Regions from separate parts of the Variovorax sp. RA8 genome, predicted to be linked through region 1. Evidence: riboswitches for the same ligand, from Rfam matches in the RefSeq annotation. Region 1 holds a riboswitch; the other holds the start of a gene.
The links. Region 1 has a riboswitch for glycine ahead of E5P3_RS03390 (D-amino acid dehydrogenase). Riboswitches for the same ligand answer to the same signal wherever they lie in the genome.
Positions count from the first base shown of each region.

Region 2: it holds a riboswitch for glycine, as region 1 does, so the genes downstream of both, gcvT (glycine cleavage system aminomethyltransferase GcvT) here and E5P3_RS03390 (D-amino acid dehydrogenase) in region 1, are expected to answer to the same signal.

Region 1 is NZ_LR594662.1:701,561-712,108, reverse strand. It holds gene E5P3_RS03395 (FAD-dependent oxidoreductase) at 69-1,313, shown strand; glycine riboswitch at 1,354-1,458, shown strand; glycine riboswitch at 1,463-1,570, shown strand; gene E5P3_RS03390 (D-amino acid dehydrogenase) at 1,664-2,932, shown strand; gene E5P3_RS03385 (LysR family transcriptional regulator) at 2,935-3,822, opposite strand; gene E5P3_RS03380 (tripartite tricarboxylate transporter substrate binding protein) at 3,946-4,929, shown strand; gene E5P3_RS03375 (M20 aminoacylase family protein) at 4,940-6,112, shown strand; gene E5P3_RS03370 (FIST signal transduction protein) at 6,109-7,377, opposite strand; gene E5P3_RS03365 (PhaM family polyhydroxyalkanoate granule multifunctional regulatory protein) at 7,408-8,139, opposite strand; gene E5P3_RS03360 (copper chaperone PCu(A)C) at 8,210-8,704, opposite strand; gene E5P3_RS03355 (TonB-dependent receptor) at 8,730-10,548, opposite strand, start outside.
Region 2 is NZ_LR594662.1:3,148,049-3,168,747, forward strand. It holds gene gcvP (aminomethyl-transferring glycine dehydrogenase) at 1-2,452, opposite strand, end outside; gene gcvH (glycine cleavage system protein GcvH) at 2,501-2,872, opposite strand; gene gcvT (glycine cleavage system aminomethyltransferase GcvT) at 2,929-4,101, opposite strand; glycine riboswitch at 4,138-4,246, opposite strand; glycine riboswitch at 4,259-4,361, opposite strand; gene E5P3_RS14800 (hypothetical protein) at 4,381-5,268, opposite strand; gene E5P3_RS14805 (TRAP transporter large permease) at 5,543-6,820, opposite strand; gene E5P3_RS14810 (TRAP transporter small permease) at 6,915-7,409, opposite strand; gene E5P3_RS14815 (TRAP transporter substrate-binding protein) at 7,498-8,469, opposite strand; gene denD (D-erythronate dehydrogenase) at 8,522-9,538, opposite strand; gene E5P3_RS14825 (ATP-binding protein) at 9,557-12,340, opposite strand; gene E5P3_RS14830 (electron transfer flavoprotein-ubiquinone oxidoreductase) at 12,371-14,065, opposite strand; gene E5P3_RS14835 (SDR family oxidoreductase) at 14,185-14,967, shown strand; gene E5P3_RS14840 (DMT family transporter) at 15,045-15,875, shown strand; gene E5P3_RS14845 (acyl-CoA thioesterase) at 15,872-16,291, shown strand; gene E5P3_RS14850 (DUF4132 domain-containing protein) at 16,340-18,616, opposite strand; gene E5P3_RS14855 (sensor histidine kinase) at 19,084-20,451, opposite strand; gene E5P3_RS14860 (response regulator) at 20,448-20,699, opposite strand, start outside.

The DNA.
Region 1 (10,548 bases):
CGGGTCCAGGCGCCTCCCAAACCGGGTGCCGCGGCTCGCCGTTCATGCCATCCCATAAGGATTCGGACATGCGCGTGCTCGTACTCGGCGCCGGCCTGCTCGGCGTCACATCGGCCTATTACCTGCAGCAGCTGGGCCACGAAGTGACCGTGATCGACCGGCATGCGACGCCCGGGGCCAAGGCCCGCGGCCTCGCCGCCGCCGGCCTCTCGCCGGATGCCGCCCGGCTTCTCCAGCAGTCGTCCCTCGCCTGGCCCACGCAGGCCGGCTGGAAGGCGCTTCGACGCCAGCTGCGCGGTCGCGTGGGCCGATGGCTCGACCACGCGTTCGGCCCCTCGCCCCGCTTCAATCCCCTCGAGCACCTGGTGCGGCTGGGTGCCTACAGCCGCGCCAGCGCGCGCGCCCTGCGCGATGAGGTCGGCGTGTCCGGCGGCGCGCGCAATGCGGGCGTGCTGAGCTTCTACACGGATGCCAACGCCTTCGAGGGCCGCCTGGCGCGCCAGCCCCGCTGGGACGCGCTGGGCTGCGAGGAGCGGCTGCTCTCGGCAGAGGACGCGCTCGCGCTCGAACCCGCGCTGAGCGGCGCGCGCGAGGCGCTGGCGGGCGCGGCCCATGCGCTCGACGACCCGTCGCGCGATCCGGCCCAGTTTGCCGCGGGCCTCATCTTCCTGTGCCGCGCGGCGGGCGTGCGCTTCCTGACGCGGCACCAGGTGCTCTCGCTGCACGAGGGCGCCGGCCGCATCGACCATGTGAAGGCGCTGGACGCCCATGGCCGCCCCGTCAGGCTGCAGGCCCAGGCTTATGTCCTGGCGCTGGGCGCCTCCAGCGTGACGCATGCCGAGCAGTTGGGGATCGCGATGCCGCTGCGCTTCATGCGCGAACACATCCTCACCCTGCCGATCAAGGATCCGGCGCGCGCTCCGCGCATGGCGCTGCGCGATTGGCAGGGCCGGCTGCGCATTCGCCGCGTCGAGACACCGGCCGGCGACTGCCTGCGGGTGTCTACGACCGTGCACGCCAAGGCCGGCGCCGGGAGCGAGTCCGACCCGGAGTGCTTCGAAGCGATGCTGCTCCGGGTCGAGAAGATGCTGCCGGGCGCCGTGGACGCCGGCCAGGCCGGCTTCGAGACGGCCCTGCACGCGGTGAGCAGGAGCGGCCTGCCGACCATCGGCAAGACCCGACTGCGCAATCTCTTCCTCAACTCCGCGCCGGGCGCGCGCGGCTGGATCAACGCCTGCGGCGCCGGCAAGTCCATCGCGCGCATCGTGAGCGGCCTGCGACCGGAACTGGAGTTCGCCTTCCGCCGCTTGTAGCAGGCTGCGCTTGGTAGGGCGCAAAGGGCCACCTACAATCCGCAGCACTGCAGGAGAGCGGGTCGACGTCAAGACGGCCCCACCGAAGGCGCAAACTCCCATAAACGCTCAGGTCGGCTCGCAACGATGAGCCTGTACTGCACCAACTGTCAGAGCCGTCTGGAGAGCCATCGCGCCACGCGCGATGCACCGAAGGAGCAAATCCGCTGCGGGCGCAGCGGATGAATCTCTCAGGTACCGAGGACAGGGGGAGCGGCAACTCGGACGCGTGCGCCGGTTGCTTTCTCTTTCTTCACAAGCTGCCGTTGCCTTCCCCACGTCCGAGCGCTGCAACCTGAAAGGTTCCTGCAATGCGCGTGATCGTTCTCGGCGCCGGCCTGCTCGGCGTCACCTCGGCCTACTACCTCCGCCAACTCGGCCACGAAGTGACCGTGATCGACCGGCAGGCCACGCCAGCCGCCGAAACCAGCTTCGCCAACGGCGGCCAGATCTCGGTCAGCCATGCCGAGCCCTGGGCCAATCCTGGTGCACCGCTCAAACTGCTGCAATGGCTGGGCAAGGAAGATGCGCCGCTGCTCTTCCGCCTGCGCGCCGACCTGCGCCAGTGGCTCTGGGGCCTGGCCTTCCTGCGCGAGTGCACGCCTGCGCGCACCCAGCGCAACATCGAGCAGATCGTGCGCCTGGGGACCTACAGTCGCGAGCTGCTGCAGCAGCTGCGCCGCGACAAGGGACTGCAATACGACCAGCGCACCCAGGGCATCCTGCACTTCTACACGACGCAGAAAGAATTCGACGCCGCCCTGAAGCCGGCCGAGCAGATGCGGGCCCTGGGTTGCGAGCGCCGCGTGGTTTCGGCCGACGAAGCAGTCCGCATCGAGCCGGCTCTGGCCCACATCCGGCCGCGGCTGGCCGGCGCCACCTACACGGCCGAGGACGAGTCCGGCGATGCCAACCGCTTCGCGCGGGAACTGGTCGCGCTGGCCGTGGCCGACGGCGTGCAGTTCCTCATGAGCCACACCGTCACCGCGCTGCGCGAAGCGGGCGGGCGCATCGACCATGTCGAAGCCACCGATAGCGAGGGCCGATTCCAGCGCATCCGCGGCGATGCCGTGGTGCTGGCGATGGGCTCGCTGTCCCCGCTCCATGCCGCGCCGCTCGGCATCCGGTTGCCGATCTACCCGGCCAAGGGCTACTCGGTCACGCTGCCGGTGAAGGACGCCTCGAAGGCGCACCAGGTCTCGCTGACCGACGACGAATACAAGCTCGTCTTCTCGCGCTACACCTCGGAAAGCGGCGACCGGCTGCGCATTGCAGGCACGGCCGAACTCAACGGCTACGACCGCGACCTCAACCGCGTGCGCTGCGAAGCCATCGTGCGGCGCGTGGAAGAACTCTTCCCCGGCGCTGGCGACACCACACGGGCGCAGTTCTGGACCGGCCTGCGCCCCGCCACGCCGAGCAACGTGCCGCTGATCGGCCGGACGCGCCTGCCCAACCTGTTTCTCAACACCGGCCACGGCACGCTGGGATGGACCCATGCCTGCGGCTCGGGCCACGCGATCGCGCGCATCGTGAGCGGGCTGAAGCCCGAGGTCGACTTCGCCTTCGTCGGCGCCTGAGCTCAGTCGTCGCGGATCAGCGCCTGCATCAGCGCGCGCAGAATGCCCAGCGCCGGCGCCTCGGTGCGCCGGCGTAGCGTCACGAGGCCGAAGCGGGCCACGGCGTCGAACGGCGGATTCATCTTCAGCTCGACCAGCCCGGGCGCCGCCGCGCGGACCGCCAGCAGCACGGCGTCGCTCTGGCGCGCCACCTCCACCAGGCTGGGGATCTCCTCGCATCGCAGCGTCACGCAGTGCGCCGGATGCGCCTCGGGCCCGTAGGCCTCGACCAGGGTTCGCGCCACCTCGTCGCTCAGCGGCGTGGAGGCGATCGGATAGCGCTGCACCGCCTCGAAGCGCACACCGGCGCGCAGCCGCGCGAGAGGATGGCCGCGGCGGCACATGAAGGTGCCGCGCATCTCGCGCACCAGCCCGAGCTCGAGATCGGGCGCCGGGTTTAGCGAACGCGCGTCGATCACCAGCGCATCGAGGGTGTGCGCACGCAGCGACTGCACGAGCAGATCGGTGCCGCCGCGCGCCACCGCGACGCGCATCCTCGGGTGGTGCTTCGCCATGTGCATCAGGAAGGGCGTCATCAGCATCGCGCCCGGGCCCGAGCCCATGCCGATGCGCACCGTGCCGCCCTCCCCCTCGCGCAGCCGGCGGCCGCTGTCGCGCAGTTCGTCGGCCTCGAAGACCAGGTGGCGCGAGCGCTCCAGCACCTCGCGGCCGAAGGCGGTGAGCTCATTGCGGCGACCCACGCGGTCGAACAGCGGCATGCCCAGCTCCTCTTCCAGCGCGCGGATGCTGCGGCTCAGCGCGGGCTGCGTCAGGTGCAGGGCCTGTGCGGACTTGCTGAACGAGCCCGTGTGGGCCAGCGAGATGAGGTGCCTGAGTTGGACCAGCGTCATGGCGAGGGCCTGCGAGAAAGCTGCATTGAACTCATGCTAATGCAGCCAACAATGCATTGGACGTGCGCATTTGCCGCTCCTACGATGAGCCGGCATTCCCATCCCAGCCCTACCGGAGTTCCGATGACATCGATCTTCCAGCGCTCGCATCTTCTCGCCTGCACCCTGTTGCTGGCAGCGGGCACCGCCCTCGCTCAGAGCTACCCGGCCAAGCCGGTCAACCTGATGGTTCCCTACCCCGCGGGCGGCCCCTCCGATGCCGCCGCGCGCATCTTCGCCACGCCGCTGGGCAAGGAGCTGGGCCAGCAAGTGCTGGTGGAGAACCTCGGCGGCGTCAGCGGCGCGATGGCGGCCCAGAAGGTGCTGGCGGCGCCGGCCGACGGCTACTACATTTTCCAGGGCTCACCCAACGAGGTGATCCTCTCGCCGCTGGCCAACGCGGCCGTCAAGCTCAAGGCCGAGGACTTCCGCCTGGTGCATCCGGTGGCCGACGCGGTGATGGTCTTCGTCGCGCGCAAGGACCTGCCGGCCAACAGCGTGGACGAGCTGATCGCGCTCGCCCGCAGGTCGGCCGACAAGCCGCTTTCCTACGGCAGCGTGGGCGTCGGATCGCTCTACCACCTGATCCTGGAGAAGGTGCAGCAGGACGCCGGCATCAAACTGATGCACGCCCCCTACAAGGGCAACGCGCCGCTCCTGCAGGACATCGGCGGCGGGCAGGTCGATTTCGCGGTGCTGGTGTACAGCGCCGCCATGGGCGCACTGGCCGAGCAGGGCCGGCTCAAGGTGATCGGGCAGCTCGGCGCGCAACGCTCCGAGCTGCTGACGAACGTCCCCACCGCGAGCGAAGGCAAGGAGCTGAAGAACTTCGCCTACAAGACCTGGAGCGGCTTCATGGTGCCGAGGAACACGCCGGAGGAGGTGGTGCAGAAGCTGCACAAGGCGATCGGCGCGACCCTGAAGGACCCGAGCGTCCGTACGCAGCTCGCGGCCCAGACCCAGGTCGCCTCGCCGCCGATGTCGCTGGCCGAGTCGGCGAAGTTCTTCGAGGCCGAGACCGCGCGCTACCGGGACATCGCCAGGTCGATCCACCTGCAACCGCAGTAAGCTGAAATCCATGAGCACGCTTCTCGAAGACCTGCACGCGCAGGCCGGCGCCTTCATCGACATCCGCCGCGACATCCACCACCATCCCGAGCTCGGCTTCGACGAGCACCGTACCTCGGCCCTGGTCGCCGAGCGGCTCGAAGCCTGGGGGTACCAGGTCGAGCGCGGCCTCGGAGGCACCGGCGTGGTGGGCCGGCTGGTTCGCGGCGACGGCGAGCGCCGCCTGGGCCTGCGCGCCGACATGGACGCCCTGCCCATCGACGAATCCACCGGCCTGGCCTATGCCAGCAGCCACGCCGGCGTCATGCACGCCTGCGGCCACGACGGCCACACCGCGATGCTGCTGGCCGCCGCACACCACCTGGCCGAACGCGGGCGCTTTTCGGGCACGCTGAACCTGATCTTCCAGCCGGCCGAAGAAGGCGGCGGCGGGGCGCTGCGGATGATGGAGCAAGGCCTGTTCGACAAGTACCCGTGCGACGCCATCTTCGCGATGCACAACATGCCCGGCCTGCCGCAGGGCCGGCTGGCGCTGCGCGAAGGGCCGGCAATGGCCTCTTCCGACTACGCAACGGTCACGCTCGCCGGCATCGGCGGCCACGGCGCGATGCCGCATCGTACGGCGGACCCCATCGTGGCGGCAGCCAGCATCGTGATGGCGCTGCAGACGGTGGTCTCGCGCAACATCGACCCGCTGCAGATGGCCGTGGTGACGGTGGGCGCCGTGCATGCCGGCAAGGCCAACAACGTGATCCCGCAAAGCGCCACGCTGGAGCTCAGCGTGCGCGCGCTCGACGGCGACGTGCGAAGCCGGTTGGAGGAACGCATCAAGGCGCTGATCGCGGCGCAGGCCGAGAGCTTCGGCGTCAAGGCGCAGATCGACTGGCGACCGGGCTACGCCGTGCTGGTCAACACGCCGCAGGAGACCGCCTTCGCGCGCGAGGTGGCGCTGGAACTGCTGGGCCCGGAACGCGTCACGCTGCAGGCTCCGGCACTGCCCGGCAGCGAGGACTTCGCCTTCATGCTGGAGCGCGTGCCCGGCAGCTACCTGTTGATCGGCAACGGCGAAGGCGACGGCCACGGCGCGTGCATGGTGCATAACCCCGGCTACGATTTCAACGACGGCAACGTCGCGATCGGCGCGGCCTACTGGGTGCTCCTGGCCGAGCGCTTCTTGAGCTAGTCGTTCGCAGCGAACACCGTCAGCACGCCCGTATAGCCATACAGATGGTGCCGCGCGATCTCGCCGGCGGCAAAGAAACCGACCAGCGGCACATCACCGAGCGCATGGCGCACGATCTGCAGCTCGGCGCCGGGCGCGCCGAAATGCGGGCCGCCCCGCCCCGAGCAGCTCACGTACACGGCGCCCGCGATGCGGCGCGCCGGATGGGGCGCGGCCTCGGCCTCGCCGGCCGCCACCGCACGCGCGGTGGCGAGCGTCTGCTCCTGCGGCTCGAGTTCCTCGCGGACCTCGGCACAGATGCGCATCAGATCGGCGCGCGCGGCCTGCGCGTTGCGGCGCACGAAGCTCATGCGCATGCCCGCCTGGGCCACGTCGGCGATGGCGACTCCGCGGCGCGTGGGATCGAGACCGATGATGTGGCGCACCAGCACGTCGGCGCCGAGGTCGCCGGTGCGCCGGATACCGTCGCTGCCGGCGTCGACCAGGCCCACCAGCGTGGCGCGCACCGCCTCGATCGCTTCCTGCGGCGCCTCCAGCGACACGCCGAGTTCGGCCAGCAGCACGTCGAGCGCCGGCTCGCCGTCCAGCCTGAGCAGCAGGTTGCCTTCGGCTTCGGTGATCTCCCGTTCGCGCGAGACCGGCTGGCAGCCCTGGGTGACGCGCGACACCAGGCGCACTCCCTCGCCGAAGGCCACGCCTGACAGGCCGCCCGAGAACACGCCGCCAGCGGCCCCGTGGCCGCGGATGTTGCCGTTGCCCCCGATCGCGAACTGGAGCGCGCCGCTGCGGCCCGAGGACAGGCCGCCGAAGAGATAGCCGGTGTCGGTGCGCCCTGCCATCTCGGCCACCAGCTCCGTGAGGTCCGGCGTCTCGGGATCGGCGTGCACCAGGGCCGTGTGGGCCGCGAACCCGCTCATTTCCGAGCCGGCCAGCGGCGCCACGCCCGAGAACACGCGGTACTGGTCGCTCGGAAGCATGCACAGCATGACGGACAACGCCGGCTCGTCGAAGTACTCCGCGTTGTTGGCCGATACGCCGACGCCGACCGTGCCGGACCAGTCCGTGATCTCCGGCAGCTCGGCGCCCAGGTGGTCGAGGATCTCCTGCGCATCGGCGGCGTAGTGGTCCGTGATGTAGAGCAGGCCCAGCGTGGGCGCACGCGCATAGTCCGGCAGCGCCATCTGCGCCCGCAGTTGCGCGAGCACGAGCCCGGCTGCCATGCGCCATTGGGGATGGGTGGCGTGGCCCGTGGGGAACAGCTTCATGGCCTCGGAATCCCAGGCAAGGGTTGCAAATCAGCGCGCGCGTGTTCGCTTGCGCGCCGCCGTCTTCTTGGCTGCGGCCGGTGCCTTCTTCGCGGTGGCGCCTGTCTTGCGCGCCGCGGGACGCGCCGCCGCGTTCATCGCCTCGCCCACCGCATCGGCGATCGGCTGGGCCACGGCGGGCATCTTGAGTTGCGACGCATCCTGCAGGGCGGAGCTCGCGATCTGCTGGAACTGCTGCGTGAGCGCCCCCCACCACTGAAGCGGGTCGACCACGCCGCCGGCGGCATCCGGCGCGGGCCCGTTGGATGCCTTGGCCTTGGCACCGCGCCGGGGCGCCGGCACTTCGGCCGGCTCCTCCGGCTCGGCGACGTCCTCGGGTTCGGCTTCCGGTTCGGGCGCCTGAGCCTGGGGTGCGGGCGCCGTCGGGACCGGCGGCGCGGCCGACCGGGTGAAGGCATTGGCCAGGTCCTCCATGCGCACGTTCATGCCGCGCAGGGTCGACAGCGTCATCTTCTGCACTTCCAGCGCCTGGATGGTGGCCTTGAGCGCGTGGCCGTTCTGCTCCAGCCAGTACTGCACCGTCTTGAGCTCCTGGATGCGTTTGTCGACCTCCTCCACGCTCAGCGTCGGCGCGACCCAGTTCGACAGGCCGGGCATGCCCGGCAAGGCGCTCGTGCCGCCAGAAGCACCCTTCGCAAGGCTCTGGAGGAAGTCGAAGCCCGGAACGAACTGACTGAAGGCGAAGGGCTTGGCGTCGCTCATGGGAGGGTCTCCTGCAAGAGGGTTTCTTGTGTCCGACCAGCTTACTCCATGCGCATGAACTTGGAAGCGCTCAATGCTTGTGGGCGCCGGCCGCGGGCGCGGCGGGCCCGGCGAGCACCGGGACCTTGAGCTCCAGCGTGCTCTTGTGGCCCTTCGCATCCTCGAAGCTCAGTGTCAGGGGCACGGTGCTGTCCTTGGCCAGGGGCTGCTTCAGGTCCATGAGCATCAGGTGGTAGCCGCCGGGCTTGAGCTCGACGGTCTGCCGCGCCGGCAGTTCGAGGCCGCGTTCCAGCCCGCGCATCCGCATGGTGTCGCCTTCCATCTTCATTTCGTGGACTTCGGCCACGCCGGCCACGGGCGTGGAAGCGCCGACCAGGCGCGCGCCCGCAGGTGCGTTGAGTTTCATGAAGGCGCCGGTACCGCTCTGGCCGGGCACCGAGGCGCGGATCCAGGCATCCCGCACGTCGACCGCCGGCGCCTGGGCGAGGGCGCTGCCGGCGAGGGCCAGCAGGAGGAGGGAGGCGGCGGTACGGCGGGGGAATGGGGAAAGAAAGCGAGCGTTCATGGCAAGGTCCTCGGCGAAGTGTGAATCAAAGGTCGAAGCGGAGTTCAGCGCTATAGGTGCGCTGCGGGTAGGGGTGAAAGTTCCAGTACTGCTCGTTGTTGGCGTTGTCGATGCCAAAAGCCGCCGACCAGCGCTTGTCGATCTGGTAGCGCACGCGGAGGTCGACGGTGAAGTAGCGGCTGGCGCCGAAGTAGGCATTGGCGTTCACGTCACTGTTGTCCAGGTTCGAGTATTGGCGGCCGCTGTAGCGCGCCGCCACGGTGAAGGCCCAGCGCGCGTCGGGCTTGTAGCTGGCGTAGACCGTGGAGCGCCAGCGCGGCACGCGCGGCTGCCACTTGCCGATGCTGGCAGGGAAGGCGGCGTTGGCGACGATCGTCGAATCGGCGTAGGTCAGGCTGGCGCCCAGGTCCAGGCCGCGGACCCACACGTCCTGGCCGGTATAAGCCAGCTCCAGGCCGGTGGTGCGTACCTTGTCGACGTTCTGCACGCGCGAGACGGTGGAGTTCGGGATCAGCTGGCTGTAGAGCGCATCCCTGGTGGTCTCGTGGAACAGCGTGGCGCGCGCCAGTCCGCTGCCCAAGTCCTTCTCGGCGGAAAGCTCGCCGGTCCACGACTTCTCGGGCTTCAGGTTCGGGTCGTTGATGAAGGAAAGCGCCCCGCCCGAGGTCGCGCCGTAGAGCTCTCCCACGGTCGGGTAGCGCACCGCACGGCCGACCGACGCCTTCAGCACCATGTCCTTCGCCAGCTGCCAGGCGAGCGCGGCCTTCGGCGACAGGTCCGATTCGCTGCGCGTGGCATAGGCCTGCGAACCAGTGCCGGCCGTGGTGAAGCCGTCCTTCGCCTGCCAATGCTCGTAGCGCAGGCCGAGCACGGCCTTCCATCGCGGCGCGAAGCCCCAGCTGTCCTGTATCCAGGCGCTGCGGGTCTGCGTGCGGCCACCGACATGGCTGACCAGGGACCCGGGCAGGGCCGGGCCGTCCAGCCAGTTCCCCAGCACGTTGTTCTTCGCGATGGAAAGCTTGTAAGCATCGCGGCCGATGCCGAAGTCGACGATGTGCGCGCCGCCGACGCCCCAAGGCCGCCAGGTGCCCTTGGCCGCCAGCGTGTTCCAGCCGGTGCCGTCCTGGTCCTGCAGCGTGCCGGTGCCGCCGATGGCCGCCAGCGGCAGCGCGACGGTAGGCGCGCGCTGTCGGTCCCGGGCGTAGTCGTACAGGCTCGCCGCCACTTCCCAGTCCCATTCGCCTCGGGTGTTGCTCTTGACCGAGAGCCCGTGCATGTTGTGCGTCTGGGCGTCGTTGGTCAGGGGGAAGGCGGTGGGCGCCAGCGTGTAGCCGCGCCCGCCGATGCGGATGGGTCCGCTGAAGACCGGCTGGCCGGCCGCATTGACCAGGTAGCTGTCGGGCCGGCCTTCCGCGCTGTTCTGCCACCAGCCCAGCGTGTAGGTGGCGCGGATGGTGGGCGAGAAGTCGTAGGCCAGCTTCAGCTTCGCGTGATCCTGCACCGTGCGATAGGCGGTGCCGGTGCCCAGGATGTACCAGGGCGTGTTGGTAGTGTTCAGTCCCGGCACGAAACCCGCCACCGGCGCGCCGGCGCGGCCCGGCACGCCCGAGGCTACCGTGGCGGTCGTGAAGGTCAGCGGCTGGCCGCGGCTGTCTGTGTGGTTGACGTCGATCCACCAGGACCAGTCGCCGCTCCTGCTGCCGAGCGAGGCGCTGGTCTGCCAGCCATCGAAGGTCCGGTCCGTGTTGTAGAGGTCGAAGGGCTGAGAGAAGTAGCCGGCCTTCACATGCGCCTCGAGCCGGTTCGGCATGCGCGTCACGTAGTCGACCACGGCGCCGGCCGAG
Region 2 (20,699 bases), 2.5 Mb from region 1:
CATGGCCGTTCGGGCTGGCGTAGAGCGTCGGGTAGTGTTCCTTGAGCCGGGCGCTGACGTAGTTGGCGCTGAGGATGGCGGTCTCGGTGGCGAGCTGCAGGCCGGCCGCGCCCATCATGCGGCAGTACATCCAGCTGATCGGCAGCACCGCCGCATTGCCCAGCGGCGCAGCGGACACGGCGCCGACGCCGTTGGAGGGGAGGCCGCCGCTCACGTGGCCGGGCAGGTAGGGCACAAGGTCCTCGACCACGCACACCGGTCCCACGCCGGGCCCGCCGCCGCCGTGCGGGATGCAGAAGGTCTTGTGCAGGTTGAGATGGCTGACGTCGCCGCCGAACTCGCCCGGCGCGGCCACGCCGACCAGCGCGTTCATGTTGGCGCCGTCCACGTACACGCGGCCACCGTGCGCATGCACGATCTCGCAGAGCTCCTTGACGCGGGTCTCGAACACGCCGTGGGTGCTGGGGTAGGTGATCATCACCGCGGCCAGGTCGTCGCGGTGCTGCTCGCAGGCGCGGGTCAGGTCGTCCATGTCCACGTTGCCTTGCGCGTCGCAGGCGGTCACCACCACCTTCATGCCCACCATCTGCGCGCTGGCGGGGTTGGTGCCGTGGGCCGAGGAAGGGATCAGGCAGATGTTGCGGTGCCCGTGGCCCTGGGCCTCGTGAAAAGCCTTGATCGCCAGCAGGCCCGCGTACTCGCCCTGCGAGCCGGCGTTGGGCTGCAGGCTGATGCCCGCATAGCCGGTGGCTTCGCAGAGCCAGGCGCGCAGCTGCGCATCGAGCTCGGCGTAGCCCCGAAGCTGCTCGGCCGGCGCGAAGGGATGGATGTCCGCGAACTCGGGCCAGGTGATGGGGATCATCTCGCTCGTCGCGTTGAGCTTCATGGTGCAGCTGCCCAGTGGGATCATGCTGCGGTCCAGCGCCAGGTCCTTGTCGGAGAGGCTGCGGATGTAGCGCAGCATCGCGGTCTCGCTCTTGTGGGTGTTGAACACCGGGTGCGCGAGGAAGGCGCTGCTGCGGCGCAGATCCGGCGGGATGCGTGCGCCGACTGTGGCCGAGAGCTCCTCGAAGCGGGGCATCGGCGTGCCGGCGGGCACGAACAGGGCCCAGAGCGTCTCGATGTCGGCGCGCGTGCTGGTCTCGTCCAGCGAGATGCCCAGGTGCTGCTGCAGCCCCTGGCGCAGGTTGACCGAGGCGGCCTGGGCGCGCTCCAGGATCTTCGGCGTGTCGTCGCCGGTCAGGACGGTGAGCGTGTCGAAGGCGGTGGCGTTGGCGAGCTCGCGGCCCATCTGCTCGAGGCCTTGCGCCAGGATCGCGGTGAGGGCGGCCACGCGCTGGGCGATGCGCGTCAGTCCCTCGGGCCCGTGGTAGACCGCATACATGCTCGCCACCACCGCCGGCAGCACCTGCGCGGTGCAGATGTTGGAGGTGGCCTTCTCGCGGCGGATATGCTGCTCGCGCGTCTGCAGCGCAAGCCGGTAGGCCGGCCGGCCCTGCGTGTCGACGCTGACGCCGACCAGCCGGCCGGGCAGCGAGCGCTTGAACTCGTCGCGGCAGGCCAGGTAGGCCGCGTGCGGGCCGCCGTTGCACAAGGGCATGCCGAAGCGCTGCGTGGTGCCGCAGACGATGTCGGCGTCCCATTCGCCGGGCGGCGCCAGCAGGGTGAGTGCCAGCAGGTCGGCCGCCACGCAAAAGGCGGCGTCGTACGCGTGGGCGTGGCCCGCCAGCGGGCGCAGGTCGTGCACGTGGCCGGTGGTGGCGGGGTATTGCGCCAGCGCCCCGAAGAAGTCGCCGCTCGCCATCAGGTGCGGCAGGGTCTCGGAGACGGTGCTGACCTTGACCTCGATGCCCAGCGGCGCGGCACGCGTGCGGATGACCTCGATGGTCTGCGGATGGCAGTCGCCGGAGACGAGGAACACGTTGCTCTTGCTCTTGACGCTGCGGCGCGCCAGCGTCATGGCCTCGGCCGCGGCGGTGGCCTCGTCGAGCATGGAGGCATTGGCGATCGCCATGCCGGTCAGGTCGCAGACCATGGTCTGGAAATTGAGCAGCGCCTCCATGCGCCCTTGCGAGATCTCGGCCTGGTAGGGCGTGTAGGCCGTGTACCAGGCCGGGTTCTCCAGCACGTTGCGCAGGATCACGCCGGGCGTGTGGGTGCCGTAGTAGCCCTGGCCGATGAAGTTCCTCGCCACCTTGTTCTTCGCCGCGATGCCGCGCAGCTCGGCCAGCGCGCCGGCTTCAGTGACCGGCGCGGGCAGGCGCATCGGATGGCTGCGGCGGATGGCCGGCGGCACGATGCCGTCGATCAGCTCGGCGCGCGTCTTCGAGCCGACGGCAGCGAGCATGCGCGCCTCGTCCTCGGCCTCGATGCCGATGTGGCGGGCGATGAATTCGCCGGCGTTCTCAAGATCGGCGAGGGTGGGCAGGGAAGGCAAGGAGGACTTCTGCATGGCGGTGAACAGGGATGGCAGGGATCAGGAAACCTTGGGTGTCCGCTTTCAGGCCTCGTCGGCGAACTTGTCGTAGGCGGTCTTGTCGAGCAGGGCGTCGATCTGCGCGGGCTCGGTGATCTTCATCTTGAAAAACCAGCCCTCGCCCTCGGGCGCGCTGTTGGCCAGGGAGGGATCGGCGCGCAGCGCCTCGTTGACCTCGGTGATCTCGCCCGCGACGGGCATGAACACGTCGGCCGCGGCCTTGACCGACTCGACCACGCCCGCAACCTCGCCCTGGGCATAGCCCTGGCCGACCTGCGGCAGGTCGACGAAGACCACGTCGCCCAGCGCGTCCTGCGCGTGCAGCGTGATGCCGACGGTGGCGGTGTCGCCCTCGGCGTTCACCCACTCGTGGTCCTTGGTGTACTTGATGGTCATTGGAATGGCTCCTTGGGGAAGGGAAGGGAGGAAGAGAAAAGAGAGAAGCTGCGGCGCTAGCCACGGTAGTAGCGCGCCGGCACGAAAGGAAGCGTGCTGACCTCCATCGGCACCGGCTTGCCGCGCACGATGGCCTGCAGGCGGGTGCCGGGCTGGGCGTAGGCGAGGGCGACATAGCCCATCGCGACGGGCCGGTCGACCGTGGGGCCCAGCAGGCCGCTGGTCACCTGGCCGATCGGCAGGCCCTCGAAGGACTCGAGCAGCGTGCCGTCGCGCACCGGCACGCGCTCCAGCGCCACCAGGCCGACGCGCTTGCGCTTGAGCGTCTCGTGGTCGACATGGCCGGCAGCGCCGGTGTCGGCCGTGAGTTGCGCCAGCACCCGGGCCGCGCCCGGAAAGCCGCCCTCGCGCGCGCCGCCGCTGCGCCGCACCTTCTGGATCGCCCAGTTCAGCGAGGCCTCGACGGGGGTGGTGGTGGTGTCGATGTCGTTGCCGTAGAGGCACAGGCCGGCTTCCAGCCGCAGCGAGTTGCGTGCCCCCAGGCCGATGGGCTGCACCTCCGGCTGCGCCAGCAGCAGCCGGGCCAGTGCCTCCGCGTCGCGGGCGGCGACCGAGATCTCGAACCCGTCCTCGCCGGTGTAGCCGCTGCGGGTGGCGAAGGCCGCGATGCCGTCGATCTGCACCGCGCCGCCGGTCATGAAGACGAAGCGCTCGATGCCGGGTGACAAGCGCGTCAGCACTGCCGCGGCCTGCGGCCCCTGCAGCGCGAGCAGGGCGTGATCGGGCAGGGGCTGCACCTGGCAGCGCTGGCCGATCTTCGCCTGGATGTGCGCGATGTCGTCGGCCTTGCAGGCGCCGTTGACGACCACGAAGATCGAATCGTGGCCCTCGTTGAAGAACATCAGGTCGTCGAGGATGCCGCCCTCGTCGTTCAGCAGCAGGCCGTAGCGTTGCTTGCCCGGCGCCAGGCCGATCACGTCGACCGGCATCAGGGTCTCGAGGGCGGCAGCGGCGTCGGGCCCGACCAGGCGCAGCTGGCCCATGTGCGAGATGTCGAAGAGTCCCGCGGCCGTGCGCGTGTGCTTGTGCTCGGCCATCAGGCCGGCGGGATACTGCACGGGCATCGAATAGCCGGCGAAGGGCACCATGCGGGCGCCGAGCGCCACATGCAGGTCGTACAGCGGGGTCTTTTGCAGATCGTCGGAAGCGGAGGCCAAGGCACTCTCCATCAGGGGCAGTCCGGATCCATGGCGTTCAAGCCATGGGCCACCCCTGCTGTCCGCTTTACCTGAGAGATTCGCCCCACGATCGAGGTTTGCTCCTTCGGTGGGCGGCTTCACTCAAGCAAAGCCGCCTCTCTCCAGCAAGGAAACGCCCGGAAACACGGGCGCCTCGTCAGTCCTTTTGCCTGAGCGTTCGGGCCTTTCGTTCGATGGGCCCTGCGCCTTCGGCGGCCCCGCGATGCGAAGCTCTCTCCTGACTCGGAAGAGTGTAAAACGAAACAGGCCCTACGACCGTTCCAGCCGCAGCCGGCGCAGCAGGAATTTCTCCCACAGCTTGTCCGAGAGGAACTGCAGGGAGCGCCGGATGTGCTCCCGTGCATTGCGGGCGTCGTAGGGCGAGCGGATGTCGGCGCCCAGTTGCCGGGCGCGCAGGCTCAGCATGTGCTCCGACAGGCAGCAGCGCGCCTTCATGCGCAGGTCCTCGAAGTTGTCGGGCCCGAGCGGGTTGGCCTTGTGCCATTCGTGGTCCCACTTGAAGCGGCGCTTCTTCTGCACGCCCTGGCCGTCGTCGCTGATGAGCCAGGCGGACACGAAATCGACATAGGCCTCGCCCACATGGTCGCGGAATACGCCCCGGCCCGGTTCGAAGCGCTCGTTGACCAGCGAATCCAGCAGCGCGTTGCCGGGCGACAGGGTGCCGAGCCGATGGCGCAGCGTGTCGTTCATCGCGAAGCAGTAGGTCGATACCCATTCGAGCAGCGGCCCCATGGGGGTCATGGTCGAGCGCGGGAAGTCGTTGATCTCGCCGAACAGCCACGGGCCCGGATGCAGCGCCAGCTTGCGGATCTCGCCGCCGAAGCGTTCCAGCCGGCGCTCGCTCCAGGCGTGGTTGAGGGCGACCGTGTCGTTCGAGAACAGCCAGACGTCGGGCTGCTCGCCGCGAGCGAGCAGGGTTTCGATGCCGCTGTCCCAGCCGGAGAACTCCCGGTTGCTGTTGTCGCCGGGGACCACCAGGCCCTGCTCGGAGGCCATGCCGGTCGCGCTTTCGGCTGGCCTGGCACGGGCGTTGTCGACGATCACACTCGAGAAGCGGTCGCCGTCCTGGGCCAGGCGGGTTCGCAATTTTTCCAGCACCTGGAGCGAACGGTCGCGGTGCTGATCGCCAAACTCCAAGTGAACGAAACCGTAGCTTGTCATGCGTGCAGGGGAGAGAAGGAAAACGGTCGCGGCCGCGCAAGATGTTACCGCTTCAATGCGGCAAACGGCGGCGCTGGCCGCGAGAAGCGGCTGCAACCCTTCAGAGCCTATTCAAGAAGAAGGGGTGTCGTTTGTCAGCGAAGACGCCGTGTCGCGATCCACGCTGTAACCCCATGTTGTTCTCGGTGCAGGGCCTGCTCCGCCGGCAGCAGGCGCAGGATGCGATCGCGGATCGAGGACACCCGCGCGGCTACTTCGCATAAACGAGATCGCGCAGCCCCAGCGAAATGCCCGGCACGTAGGTGATGACCATCAGGCAGGCCAGGATCACCAGCACGAAGGGCACCAGGTGCCCGACGATGCGGTCCAGCGAGATGCGCGCCACCGTGCAGGCCGCGAACAGGTTGACGCCGAAGGGCGGCGTGATCATGCCCAGCGCCAGGTTGACCACCATCACCAGCCCGAAGTGCACCGGGTCGATGCCGAAGTGCATGGCGACAGGAGCAAGGATCGGCGCCAGCACGATGATGGCCGCGCTGGTTTCGATGAACATGCCGATGATGAAGAGCGCCGCGTTGACGCCGAGCAGGAACATGGCCGGCGACTGCAGCACGGCCTCGAGCCAATGGCCGATGGCCTCCGGCACGCCGGCGCGCGTGATCAGGAAGGCGAACAGCCCTGCGTTGGCGATGATGAACATGATCACCGACGACGAGATCACCGACTTGCGCAGCACCGCATAGAGTTGCGGCAGCTTGATCTCGCGGTAGATCAGCATGCCGACGACGAGCGCGTAGAGCACGGCCACGGCCGAGGCCTCGGTGGGCGTGAAGATGCCGCCGTAGATGCCGCCGAGGATGATCACCGGCATCAGCAACGCCCAGCCCGCTCGCCAGGTGGCCACGCCCACGCCCAGGCGGCCGTCGCCGTCGTTCTTGCCGAGGCCCTTGAGCTTGCAGTAGAGATAGACGAACGCCATCAGCGCCAGGCTGATCAGGATGCCGGGGCCGAAGCCGGCGATGAACAGCTCGCCGATCGACACCTCTGCGCTCACGCCATAGAGGATCAGCGGGATAGAGGGTGGGATGATGACCCCGAGCTCGGCGCTCGTGGCCTGCAGCGCCGCCGCGTAGCTGGTGGGGTAGCCGTGCTTGATCAGCGCCGGGATCAGGATGGCGCCGATGGCGAAGGTCGTGGCCACCGACGAGCCCGACACCGCCGCGAAGATCATGCAGGTCAGCACGCAGGTCATGGGCAGGCCGCCCTGCACGCCGCCCACCAGGCTCTTGGCGAATTCCACCAGGCGGCGCGAGATGCCGCCGGTCTCCATCAGGTTGCCCGCGAGGATGAAGAAGGGGATGGCCGCGAGCGGAAACTTGTTGATCGCGTTGAACATCTCCTTGACGGAGATCAGCATGTTCGCATTCGAGGCCTGGATGCCGACGATGGAGGCCAGGCCAATCGAGACGGCGACGGAAATGGTGAGTGCGAAGCACACCACCATCGTGGCGACCATCACCGGGGTCATAGGGCACCCACGCTTGTCATTGTCACTTCGGCGGTCATCGAGGCACCTTCGCCTTCAGCTACGGTGCTATTCGCCTTCGGAGCGGCCGTGCGGCTCATTGCGCGGTCTCCAGTTCCTGCCGCTGCGGATCGAGCAGGTTGCCCACGATCCCGATCACGCTGAACAGGCCGCCGACCGGCATCGCCACATAGGCCCAGAACATCGAAATCGATTCGAGGCCCGCCATGGACTGCACGCCGCCGCGCTTTGCGTAGTCCCAGCCCCACCAGATGATGACGCAGATCAGCGTCAGCGCCGCGAGGCACACCAGCCAGTCGAGCACGCGCCGCATCTTCGGCGGGCTCCAGCGGTACAGCACGTCGACGCTGACCATTGCGCCCTGGCGGAAGGCGGTGGGGATGCCCATGAAGACCATCCAGATCAGGCTCACCCGGATCAGGATCTCCGACCATTCGGCCGGCTGCTCGAGCACGAAGCGGGTGACGATCTGGAACACGCCGAGCGCCGAGGCGATCACCAGCATGAGGCAGGCGACGGCCATGGACAGCGAACTGGTCCATTGGTCGAATCGGAGGAAGGCGGATTTCATGAGCGAGGCATGCGAAAGGTCGTAAAAAAAGAGCGCCCGCGAGCCAGTGCTGCGCGGGCGCGCGCCGCGGTTCATCGCGGCAGGAAGCTCACTTGAAGTTGCGGATCCTGTCGATGTTGGCCTTGCCGAACTGCTTCTCGAACTCGGCGTTGACCGGCGCCAGCGTGCTGACGAACTTCGCCTTGTCCACGTCCTCGATCACGGTCATGCCCTGGGCACGCAGTTCCTTCACGCCGTTGGCGTCGTCCTGGTCGACGCGGTCGCGATTTGCCTTCACCGCCACCTTGGCGGCTTCGAGGAAGGCGGTCTTGTCGGCCGCGCTGAGCTTGTCGAAGGCCGCCTTGTTCATCACGAAGATGCAGGGCGAGTAGACATGGCCGGTCAGCGAAAGGTGCTTCTGCACCTGCGAGAACTTCGCCGACATGATCACCGACAGCGGGTTCTCCTGGCCATCGACGGTGCCCTGCTGCAGCGCCGTGAACACTTCGGGGAAGGCCATCGGCGTGGTGATGATGCCCAGGCCCTTGTACGCGGCGATGTGCACCGGGTTCTCCATGGTGCGCATCTTCAGGCCCTTGAGGTCTTCCGGTGCCTTGACGTCGCGCTTGCTGTTGGTCATGTGGCGGAAGCCGTTCTCGGCCCATGCCAGGGCCTTGAAGCCCTTGGCGTCGAACTTGGTCAGCAGTTCCTGCCCGATCGGGCCGTCAAGCACCGCGCGCGCGTGGGCCTTGTCGCGGAACAGGAAGGGCACGTCCAGGATCTTGGTCTCCGGCACGAAGTTGGGCACCGGGCCCGTGGAGGAGAAGGCCAGCTCCTGGGTGCCGAGCTGCACCGCCTCGATCGATTCGCGCTCGCCGCCCAGCGAGCCGTTGTAGAAGGTCTCGATCTTGTAGCGGCCATTCGTGCGTGCCGCCACTTCCTTGGCAAAGGTGTCGATGGCGACGCCCTGGTGCGAGTTCTGCGCGGTCGAGATGCTGATCTTCATGGCGGTCTGCGCGAAGGCAGCGCAGGCCATACCGAGGCCGAGGACGAGGCCGGCGGCCAGGCGGTTCAACTTCATGGGGAGTCTCCTGTCGATGTGACGTTTGATGTGACGTTTGGCAAACGTATGACTATGCATTGGTCGGCAGCTTCACGGCGTCGGGATTTTCACGGACGTAGTCACGAATCACATCCTCGAAGCTGGCATCGGCCAAAAGGCCCAGGCCGCGCGCGCGGCGCGCCTCGATGCGGCCCGGCCAGGTCTTCACGATGCGCTGGATCGCCGGATCAGGCGTGCGGTCGAGCAGGGCGGTGGCGGCCGGCCCGGCCACGCGTTCGAGCGCCGCGGCCATGTCGCCCACGGTGAGGCCCAGGGAGGGCAGGTTGAGCGCCGTGCGCGGGCCCCATTGCGCGTCGCTCGCCTCGGCGGCGCGGACGATGCCTTCGATGGTGCGGGCCGGCGAGGCCAGCGCCACCGGCGTTTCGTCGGGCACGGGGCAGGCGGCACGGATGCCGGCGAGCGGCTCCCGGATCATGCCGCTGAAGAAGCCCGAGGCCGCGCCGTTGGGGCGGCCGGGACGCACGCTCACCGTCATCAGCCGCACGCTGCGGCCCCGGATGAAGCCCTTGCGGGTGTAGTCGGCCACCAGCTGCTCGCCGATGAACTTCTGAATGCCGTAGCTGGTCTGCGGCGTGGGCAGCGTGTTGTCGTCGATGACTTCGGGCAGCGGCTGCTCGGGCGAGTTGCCGAAGACCGCGAGCGAGCTCGAGAACACCAGCACCGGCGCGGTGCCGGCGGCGCGCAGGCGTTCGAGCAGGGCGTTGGTCGCGCCGAAGTTGCTTCGCATGCCGAGGTCGAAGTCGGCCTCGCATTCGCCGCTGACGGCGGCGGCGAGGTGGAAGACCGCGTCGGCTTCGGCCCAATAGCCCGCCTCGGCGTCGGCCAGCTGGGCATTGAGGTCGCCCACGACGGCTGCGACGCGCGCATCGGCTGCGAGATCGGCCGGCGGCGGCGCGCGGTCGACAAGGGTGATGCGTTCAATGGGCTGCGCCGCGGCGCCGGCCAGTGCGAGGCTGCCTTGCGCGAGCAGCGTGCGGGCCAGGCGGGCGCCGAGAAAACCGGCGCCGCCGGTGATGACGATGTGCATGGTGTCTCCTTGATGCGTTCAGTCTATCTTGGGCGCTGCCGACACTCGACCTTGCATGTAGATCTGGGCAAGCCGCGCCAACAGGATCTCCGCCTGGGCCGGTTTGGCGAAGTGGTCGTCGAAGCCGGCCTGCAGCGCCCGCTGGCGATCGGCCTCCCGTCCATAACCGGTCAATGCGACAAGTGCCATCGACCGCGTTGCAGTTTCGGCACGCAAGCGGGCGGCCAGGTCATAGCCATTCATGCCAGGAAGGCCGATGTCGATGACGGCGCCGTCACAGGGCTGCCGGCTCAGCAGTTCCAGCGCCTCTTCGGCCGAGAATGCCAGATGCGTTTCGTGCCCTTCGAGCTCGAGCCAACTGGCGAGCGCTTCGGCCGCATCCTTGTTGTCGTCGACCACCAGCAGCGACAGCGCCGGCGGCGCTGCCGCCGCAGGCGTGCCGGTCTGGCTTGCCTCGTCCGGCTCCGCCTGCAGGGGCAGACGCACTTCGAAAGTGGTGCCCTGTCCCGCGCCCCGGCTCTCAACCGTGATCTCGCCGCCGTGCAGGCGCGCCAGGCTCTGCGCGATGGGCAGGCCGAGGCCCAGTCCGCCGGCGGCCCGATGCAGCGCTTGCTCGCCCTGCACAAATCGCTCGAACACGCGCGGCAACAGGTCGGGGGTGATGCCGATGCCATCGTCCACGACGCGCAGCACCGCTTGCGGAGAAGAGGCCGCAGTGTCGCTGGCAAGCAGGATCCGGATGGAGCCCTTGGGATCGGTGAACTTGGCCGCGTTCGTCAGGAGGTTGCCGACGATCTGGGCCAGGCGCAGCGGGTCGCCCCGCACCAGGACCGGCGCCGATGGCATCTGGGCCTCCGGCATCCGATCGCGCTCCTGCAGCGCCGGGAGCGTGAGTTCCAGAGCCCGCGCGACGACATCGCGCATGTCCACCGACTCGGTCTTCAAGGTGATCTTGCCGGCGACGATGCGCGACACGTCCAGCAGGTCATCGACCATGCGGGACAGGTGTCGAACCTGTCTTTCGATGATCTGGCGCTCGCGCGGAAAGGCCTGGGGATCGCGGCGTGCCATGAGTTGCAAGGCCAGCCCCATGGGCGCAAGCGGATTGCGCAGCTCGTGTCCCAGCATCGCAAGAAACTCGTCTTTCGACCGGTTGGCCTGCTCGGCTTGGTGTTGAGCGCTGCGCGCCTGCTGGAGCAGCCGGACATTGTCCAGCGCCAGTGCGACGCGTTGCGCCAGCTCCCCGATCAGCGATCCATCTTCAGCGCTGAAACGCCTCTGCGATTCGGCCTGCAATACGGCCATGACGCCGATCGTTCGGCCGCGCGCGACCAGCGGCACGACACAGCCCGCCGTGATGCCGACGATCCGGGTGAACTCCTTGAGCTGGGGGTCCAGCTTTTCGACGGCCTCGGCGTCGTCCAGGTTGAGCAGGAACATCTTGCCGGTGGAAATGGCCCACGGGAACGAGCCCGGGACCTGCGGGGCCGTGCGCGTGCTGACCATCTGTGCAACGAAGGCACTGCGCGCCGCGTCGAAATGGTGCGTGAGCTTGCGCTCCAGCATGCCGTTTTCATCGAGCAGATCGATGCGGCAGAGGTCGGCGATCGCCGGCACGATCACTCGCGCGATTGCCGCGAGTGTCGACTCTTCTTCCAGCGACTGCGAAAGCGCTGTGCTGGCGTCCGCGAGGCGAGCCAGCCGCAGCTCTGCCGCTTGCGCGTTGGCGCGCGCCAGCCGCTCGCCCTCCAGCAGGTGCTGCCGTTCGGCTTCGCCGCGGCGCCGTTGCTCGGAAGCCGTGGCCAATGCCGAGGCGACCGCGTCCACTTCCGCGACACCCGACTTCTGCGCCGGCAGCGTTTCGCCGCGTCCCACGGCATCTGCCTGTGCTCGAAGAAGGTCCATTGGCCGCGTCACGCCGCGCGAGATCCACCAGGCAGCCAGGCCGCCGAAGCAGAGGGAGATGAGCAGGCCTCCGCCATACGCCATGAACAGCCGGCGCGACGCACTTTCAGACGTGGCCACTGCCGCGCCGAGCACCACCATCCAGGGGGCTGCATCCATCCGCGCGATCGCTGTCCTTGCCCGTACGCCTTCGACGTTGATGGTGGAGCCCACCCCTTCGCGTTGGGGCCCGATCGAGGCAAGCAGCCTGAGCAATGTGTCGCTGGGTGCCGTTCCGCGCAGTCGATCGTCGCCGATGTTGCGCGCCACGCGCGCTTGCCTCGAGTCGAACACCGACACCATCCATCCTTCCGGGACGCGCTGGCGGTGCAGGACCGCGGTGACCGCCCCGGGGTCGACGACGGCCGTGAGGACGTGGCGAAGTTCCCCTTTGCGCAGGACCGGGACGCGCACAGGAAACGCGAGCTGGCCGCGGGGCCCGCGCGTCATCGCACCGATGACAGGCCGCTTCTCGCTCACGACTTCCTGCAGGCTTGCCTGGTCAACGACGCTCGCGCCGGGCGCCACGTGGCTGCGCTCGGTACTGAAGAGAATGCGACCGTCCGGCGCGGCCAGCAGAAGGTCGCGCCATTCCGGATGAGATGCCCGCACTGCCGTCACGAGCTGGTAGGCCTCGACCAGGCCCTCCGGCGTGGTCGTGCCCAGCGGCTCGGTCAGCGCCAGTGCTTCCAGCGCGGCGACGGTCATGCGAAGTTCGCTGTCGACGGCGGTGGCAATGGCTCTTGCCACGCCGACCGTGGAAGCCTGGGTCTGGCCGCGCTGGGCCTTCAACAACGCGTCGAGTGCGAGGCCGTAGACCACGGCCAGGGGGACGATCGCGGCCGTTGCGATCAGCAATAGACGCTGCCGCAGATTGATGGTGCGCTCCTACATCCCCACGTAGTTCGGCCCGCCGCCGCCTTCCGGCGTGACCCACACGATGTTCTGCGTCGGGTCCTTGATGTCGCAGGTCTTGCAGTGCACGCAGTTCTGCGCGTTGATCTGCAGGCGCGGCTTGCCGTTCTCGCCTTCGACGAACTCGTAGACACCGGCGGGGCAGTAGCGGGCCTCGGGGCCGGCGTACTCGGGCAGGTTGATCTCGGTAGGCACCGCGGCGTTCTTGAGCGTCAGGTGCGCGGGCTGGTTTTCCTCGTGGTTGGTGTTGCTGACGAACACCGAGGAGAGCCGGTCGAAGGTGAGCTGGCCGTCCGGCTTCGGGTAGGCGATCTTCTTGCACTGTGCGGCCTTCTTCAGGCGCTCGTGGTCGGCCTGGTGGCGGTGCACCGTCCAGGGGATGTGGCCGCGCAGGACGTACTGCTCGATGCCGGTCATCAGCGTGCCCACCGTCAGTCCCTTCTTGAACCACTGCTTGAAGTTGCGCGCCTTGTTCAACTCCCGGTACAGCCAGCTCTTCTCGAACGAGGCGGGGTAGGCCGCGAGCTCGTCGTGCTGCCGCCCGGCCATCACCGCGTCGTAGGCGGCCTCGGCCGCGAGCATGCCGGTCTTGATGGCGGCATGGCTGCCCTTGATGCGGCTCGCGTTCAGGTAGCCGGCGTCGTCGCCCACCAGCGCGCCGCCCGGGAACACCGTCTTGGGCAGCGAGAGCAGGCCGCCCGCGGTGATGGCACGGGCGCCGTAGCTCAGGCGCTTGGGCGCCTTCAGTCCCTTGTCCTGGCCCTCGAAGTACCAGCGGATGTTCGGGTGCGTCTTGAAGCGCTGGAACTCCTCGAAGGGGCTCAGGTGCGGGTTCTGGTAGTCGAGGCCGACCACGAAGCCCACGATCACCTGGTTGTTCTCGGCGTGGTACAGGAAAGAGCCGCCGTAGGTGTCGGCCGGCAGCGGCCAGCCCGCGGTGTGCACGGCCAGGCCGGGCTCGTGGCGGGCTGGGTCGATTTCCCACAGCTCCTTGATGCCGATGCCGTAGCTCTGCGGGTCCTTGCCGGCGTCGAGCTTGTACCTGGTGATCAACTGGCGGCCCAGGTGGCCGCGTGCGCCCTCGGCGAAGATCGTGTACTTGGCATGCAGCTCCATGCCGAGCTGGAAGTTCTCGGTCGGCTCGCCGTCCTTGCCGATCCCCATGTTGCCGGTGGCCACGCCGCGCACCTTGCCGTCGTCGGTGTAGAGCACCTCGGCCGCAGGGAAGCCCGGGAAGATCTCGACGCCCAGCGCCTCCGCCTGCTGCGCGAGCCAGCGCACCACGTTGCCCAGGCTGACGATGTAGTTGCCCTCGTTGTGGAAGTTCTTGGGCAGCAGGAAGTTGGGCGTGCGGTAGGCGCCGGTCTCGCTGAGCATCAGGAAGGTGTCCTGCGTCACCGGCTGGTTGAGCGGGGCGCCTTGCTCCTCCCAGTCGGGCAGCAGCTCGTAGAGCGCACGCGGGTCCATGATCGCGCCCGACAGGATGTGGGCTCCGGGCTCGGAGCCCTTCTCGAGCACCACCACCGAAATGTCCTTGCCGTGCGAGGCCGCCAGTTGCTTGAGGTGGATGGCAGTCGCCAGCCCGCCCGGGCCGGCGCCCACCACAACCACGTCGTATTCCATGGCTTCACGGGGGCCGAACTGGGCGAGGATTTCGTCGTGCGTCATGTGGGGTGTGGTCGATAATGGTTTTTGAAGGGGCGAGGCGCCGCGAAGGCCGGGCCATTTTATGCGGCGCCCGGCGTCCCCCGGCACGTCGCCCCGGCGACTCCCAACAGGACCTCCTCATGGCTTACAGCATCGATCTTTCGGGCCGCGTGGCCTTTGTCACCGGCGCGTCGAGCGGGCTTGGCGCGCAGTTCGCCAAGGCCCTGGCCCGCGCCGGCGCCGCGGTGGTGCTGGCCAGCCGCCATACCGACCGCCTCAAGGAGCTGCGCGCACGCATCGAGGGCGAGGGCGGCGATGCCCACGTGGTGGAGCTCGATGCGACCGACATGGGCAGCATCAAGGCCGCGGTGGCACGGGCCGAGACCGAGGTCGGGCCCATCGACATCCTGGTCAACAACTCGGGCGTGAGCACCACCCAGCGGCTGGAGGAAGTGAAGCCGCAGGACTACGACTTCATCTTCGATGCCAACGTGAAAGGTGCCTTCTTCATCGCGCAGGAGGTGGGCAAGCGCATGCTGGCGCGGGCCCGCGGCGCGGCGCCCGGCACTTACATCGGCGGGCGCATCGTCAACATCGCCTCGGTGGGCGCGCTGAAGGTGATCCCCAAGATCGGCGTCTATTGCATGAGCAAGGCCGCCGTGGTGCAGATGACCAAGGCGATGGCCCTCGAATGGGGTCGCTTCGGCATCAACGTCAACGCACTGTGCCCCGGGTACATCACGACCGACAACAACGAGGACCACTGGGCCTCCGACGACGGCCAGAAGCTGGTCGGCGGCCTGCCGCGCAAACGCCTGGGCAAGCCCGAGGACCTCGACGGGCTGATCGTGTTGCTGGCCAGCGGCCAGAGCCACTTCGTCAATGGCGCCGTGATCGCGGCGGACGACGGATACGCGCTCTGAGCCGGAGCGACGTCATCGGCGTCGCGGCCGGCCTGGCTGCGGGGGCGCTCTGGGGCCTCGTCTTCGTGGCGCCGCGCATGGTGGGTCATTTCGGCATGGTGAACATCACCGCGGCGCGCTTCATCGTCTTCGGCGCGGTGGCCGGGGTGGCCGTCTGGTGGCGGCCGACCGGACACCGCTGGCCCGATGCGCGACAGGCCTTCACCGTGCTGGGCCTGAGCGGACTGGGCTTTAGCGGCTACTACCTGCTGCTGGCCTTCTCGATCGTGGATGCGGGCACGGAGGTGCCCAGCCTGGTCATCGGCACCATTCCGGCCTGGATGATGCTGCTGGGCCGGCCCGCGGGACTGCGCATGCAGGCCCTCTTGCCCGGGTTGGCACTCACCGCCGCCGGCATCGCGCTGATGGTGGGGGCCGCCTGGCCAGAGGGCGGCATCGGCGACACGGGGCGGGCGCATTTCGGCTGGGGCCTGGTGCTGGCCGTGCTCGCGATGGCGAGCTGGACCGCTTTCGGCCTGCTCAACGCCGCCTGGCTGCGGCGCCATCCCGAGGTGCACGCGGCGGATTGGACCAACTGGCTCGGCATCGCCACCGGCCTGGGCGCCTTCCTGCTGTGGCTGGCCGCGGGCTCCGACCTGCAGACCTTGCGCGCGCAGCCGGACGGCGCCCTGTTCGTGCTTCTGGCGCTGGCGGGCGGGCTGGGCTCTTCATGGCTGGCGACCGTGCTCTGGAGCATCGCCAGCCAGCGGCTCTCGGCCAGCCTGTGCGGCCAGCTGATCGTGAGCGAGACGCTGTTCGCCTTGCTTTATTCTTTTCTATGGGATGGCCGCTGGCCGCATGCGAGCGAGCTCGCGGCGGCGCTGCTGTTCGTCCTCGGCATCCTGGCATCCATCAAGGCGCACCGATGAGAATCGAAATCCCCGAAGTCAAGAAGCTGGTCTACGACATGAAGATCCCGATCCGCTGGGGCGACATGGACGCGATGGGCCACCTCAACAACGCCAGCTACTTCCGCTACCTGGAGACGGCGCGCATCGACTGGTTCCACTCGCTGGGCGCCGAACCCTCGCCGGAGGGGCAGGGCGTGGTGATCGTCAATGCCTTCTGCAACTTCTACAAGCAGCTCGAGTACCCAGGCGACGTGCTCGTCAAGATGTACGTGAGCGACCCCGGCCGCACCACCTTCGAGAGCTGGGCCACCATGGCCCGCGCCGATGCGCCCGATGTCATCTGCGCGGCGGGCGGCGCGACCACCATCTGGGTGGACTTTCCGAAGCAGAAGGCGTTGCCGCTGCCGGACTGGCTGCGGGCCATTGTGAGTTGAGCGCGCGGGAGCTCGGCGTAGATCTGGGACTGCGCGCCGTCGGACCCCTCAGGGGTTGACTGCCGTCTCGGCAAGCAGCGCCACATCGCGAAGCACTTCGCTGACGATGATGCGATCGAGGTCCCCGAACTTCACGCGACCGTGGAATCCGGAAGTACCGGCCCTGCGCAGCACGATGCTCGGAAGGCGCTGCCTGGGCTCGAAGTCCGGCTCGCCGACGACCATGCCGGGCGCCAGTACCAGTTGGACTTCCAGCCCTTCGCCGACCTGCTTGCTGAACCAGCCGACGTATCCGCCATCCTCGACCAAGCCGCGGCGCCAGCCGCGGTCGACGAGCCCCATCACGCTGCCCGTGGCCACCGTCTTGCCGGCGAAGCGCCGGATTTCGCTGTCCGCGTGTTCGGCATCCGCCAGGATGAAGGTCTCGCGCCCGAGTTGCCTGAAAGGCTGCACGATTCCGAGGTCACCCAGGCGCTGTCCGAACGCGGCTTGCATCGGCTGCGGCATCTCCAGCACATGGGCGATGCCGACGCTTGCATTGGCCGGAAGGTCGGTGCGCGAATCCTGGGCGACGACGAGGCACGCGTCTTCCTCGATCCGGAAATACCTCGCCGGCGCCTCCGTCCTCTCGTACATGCCCCAGACCAGGCGCGTGCCCAACTGCCGCATCAGGGGGTGATCGAGAATGAAGAGACGGAAATCCCCCGCTGACCAGCGCATGCGACGGACCATGGCCATTTCCATCCGCGTGATCTGCAGGCCAGCGATGATTCTGGCGTCCTTTTTCAGTTGCCTGAAGCGCTCGACGGCTGCATGGGCCAGCGTCGCATCGTCCTGGGGGCCTGGCCTGGGCAGGTCTTTCAGGCGCGTGCCTTGTGCATCCTGCACGCAAGGTTTGAGTGCGGCATCGAGGTACACGCGGAACTGCCGCGGTCCGAAGTCCAGCCGCAAGGCGGCATGCATGTCGAGCTCCAGGTCGGGCACGAGGCGATCGGCCAACTCGTCGGCGGTGAGTGCGCGCGCTTCGGCCATCGCCTCCATGTTGTCGCGGGCCCGCATTTGCAGGCCCTTGAACTTCAGCTTGCAGGCGATTGCGTTCAAATGCATCAGAGCGATATCGCTGCCGATTGCTGCCAGCAGGTCCAAGCCTGCCACCGCGCGCTGGTGCGCCGATTTGGCGGGCCATTCCCGGATGAACGGGGCCAGCCGGTGAGCGGTCTCGTCGTCGCCGAGTTGGCCAAGCGCCTCGAAGGCCCAGGCTTCCTTGACCGACGCGCCCGCGGACATCCAGGCTTCGAACAAGTCCCAGGCGAATTCGGCGAGCGAAGTCGGCGTGCAGGCATCCTTGACGATGGCGAGGCCGGGATAGGGCGCGTCCAGCCGGCTTATCGCCAGCATCGTGCCGAGGTGTTCCATGGCGCTGTCGGGTAGACCTGCACCGCTGTGCCGCAGCACCGGCCGGCTCGATGACGGTGCGACGAAGAACCCGGCCAGCCTGGGGATACGCGACGGCAGGACCTGCAGCGGATCTGTTTGCTGCAGCGTTTGCAGGGCCCGGGCCATCTCCGATCCGTGGCGCGCTGCCGCCTCGCGCGCTTCGGCCCCGAAGCCTTGGGACAGCAGCCACCGCACACCGTGTTGCGCCAGGTCGCGTTGCGTCCTGTCCCGGCCGAAGGCCAGCGGCAGCGCTGTTGTCAGCGTGGTGATGGCATGGGCCGTCATCCAGGCGATGGCGGGCGGCCGCGCCTTCTTGAGGTGGCGCAGGGCATGCAATGCCGTGGACACCAGTCGGGCGCTGTCTACGTCGATCGCCAGGGCCAGACCCTCTGCGGCATGGCGTTGCGCATAGGCCGCGAGTCCCGGTAACGCGGCTTCGCCATGCTTCGCGAGGATCGCTCGGATCGCATCGCCGCGGCCCGTACACCACAGCTTGGAAGGATAGCTGTTCCATACAGCCAATGCAGCCGGGTCGGGCAGCAGCAGCACGAGGTCCGGCACCTCTGCGTGGAAGGCGTGCTGCGGGAGCTCGACATCACCCTCCCGCAGCGCTTCGCCGCTCATCACCTTGGCTTGGCCGGCCGGGGCGATGCGCAAGGCTGCGAGCCAGTGCGCGGCGGGGCGGTCCAGGCGTTGCAGGCGCCAAGCGCCGGTCAGCGGACCGCATGCCGCGCTCGCCTTGTCAGCCAGAGTCCATCGGATGGTTTCCGGCAGGACGAGCGCGGGCAGGTCCAGCGTCGGCAGCTCGATCGACGTCCGGCCGTTCACCCATGGCGGTCGGCGAAGCAGCGGGGGCAGTTGCTCCGGTGAGGCCTCTTCGGTCTTCATCGAGGACAGCAGCGCCTGAAAGCGCTCCTGCTCGGCGGTCGTCAGCGCCTTCAGCGCCGTCGGGTCGCCAGGGCCAGCCGGACCGCCCAGCTTCGGGCCAGGCGCGAGCCGGAGGCCACGCTTGTTCGGTCATGCACTTGAGCGTCGCGGCCGGATGGTGCCGCGCCAGCTTGTCGAGTACGGCTCGCGCTTCCTTGCGATTCATCCATTGCACCAGCAACGGCAGGGCCTGCGATGCGGGCATGCGCTTGATCAGCGCGCTGAACTTCAGGCTGCTGTCGCGGCTCGGCGCGCTGCGCAACACCTCCAGCAGCAGCCTGGATGGGCCGTCGTGGGCCACCGCGTGCGGTGGGCTCGAGTCCTCGGCTTTCGCTGTGCCCGGGGCTTGCTCGGATCGTTTCATGGCTGGCTGTTCATCCTGGCTGTGTAGAGCGTTCCAGCCCGCCGGAGCGGCTGGAACCCGGCACTCAGGCCGCGAGCAGCACGATCCGCGCCTCGAACCCCGTCGCCGCGCCCGGCGGCGGCGAGTACAACTCGAGCCGCGCCCCGTGCTTCTCGACAATGGTGTTGACGATCGAGAGCCCGAGGCCATAGCCTGCGCGGTCGGCGCTGTGGCGCACGTGGCGTTGCTGCAGGGTGCGCAGCTGCGCACTGCCGACGCCCGGGCCGAAGTCGCGCACGACCAGGTCGGCCGGCGCGGCCACCTCGATCAGGACGCGGCCTTGGCTGTAGCGCAGCGCGTTTTCGATCAGGTTGCGCAGCGCGATCGCCAGTGCATCCACGTCGCCGAGAGCCAGCGGCGCCTCGGCGTCGGGCACCTTCAGCGACAGGCGCTCGTTGACGCGCGGGTCCTTCCAGAATTCCTGCGCCACGGTGCCGGCGAGCTGGACCAGGTTGACCTTGGCGCGTGCCAGTGAGGCACCCGACTCGGCGCGCGATAGCTGCAGCAGCTTCTCGGCACGGTGGCCCAGCACGTGCAATGCGTCGAGGGCCGCCTCGACGTCATGGCGCCGCAGGTCGTGCTCCAGCGCGGTCTGAAGACGAAGGCGGGCGGCCGAGAGCGGCGAGCGCAGCTCGTGCGCCGCGTTGGCCGCGAGCGCGCGCTCGACGTCGAGCGCGTGGGACAGCCGCTCCAGCAGCCGATTGACGTCGTCGCCGACGGAGCGCAGCTCGCGCGGCAAGCCCGCGAGCCGGATCGGCCGGAGGTCCGCGCCGTTGCGCAGCGCGATCTCGCCGGCCAGCACCTGCAGGCCGCGCAGCTCGCTGCGGGCCACGTTGCGCAGCACCAGCGCCAGCAGGGGCAGCATCGCGATCAGCGGAATGATCAGTCCGAGCAGGGTGCGGTTGAGCGCCGTGCGGCGCTCGTCCAGCGGGTCGGCGACCTGGAGGTAAAGCCCGAGCGTCGGATGGCGCGCGGTGTAGATGCGCCAGGCCTCGCTGTCGGCGAAGCCCTGCGCCAGCGGCACGTCGAAGGCATTGGCCGGCGCCTCGGAGGAACGCAGCAGCACGCGCGCGTGCACGTCCACCATCTGGTAGAGCACCGCATCGGTGGGATACAGCTGCGGCGGCGCGATCAGCGGCAGCGCGGCGTCGGGGAGGTCGGCGCGCAGCTTGTCGAACTCGTGCACCGCGGTGTCGAAAGTGCGATGCGCGACCTCGGCGAGCTCGTTGTCGAAGTTGTGGTTGATCTCACGGTCGACGTACCAGCCCACGCCCAGCACGCACAGCAGCCAGACCCCGCCGACCCAGACGATGAGCGTGCGCGTCAGCCGCCCGGCGAGCGAATCGCGGGAACCGAGCTCGGCTTCTGCCTGCTGCAGAAAACCGAGCTTCATTTGTCCTCTTCCTCGGGCGAGAACGACAACCGGTAGCCGAGGCCGCGCAGCGTCTGGATGTGGCTGCGGCCCAGCTTGCGCCGCAGGCGGCTGACGAAGACCTCCAGCGTGTTGCTGTCGGCCTCGTCGCCGAAGCCGTACAGCGCATCGGCCAGGTTCTCCCGGGTGTGGATGCGCTCGGGCCGTGTCGCCATCACGCGCAGCAGGGCCCATTCCTTTTGCGTCAGCGTGACCGGAATCCCGTTCTT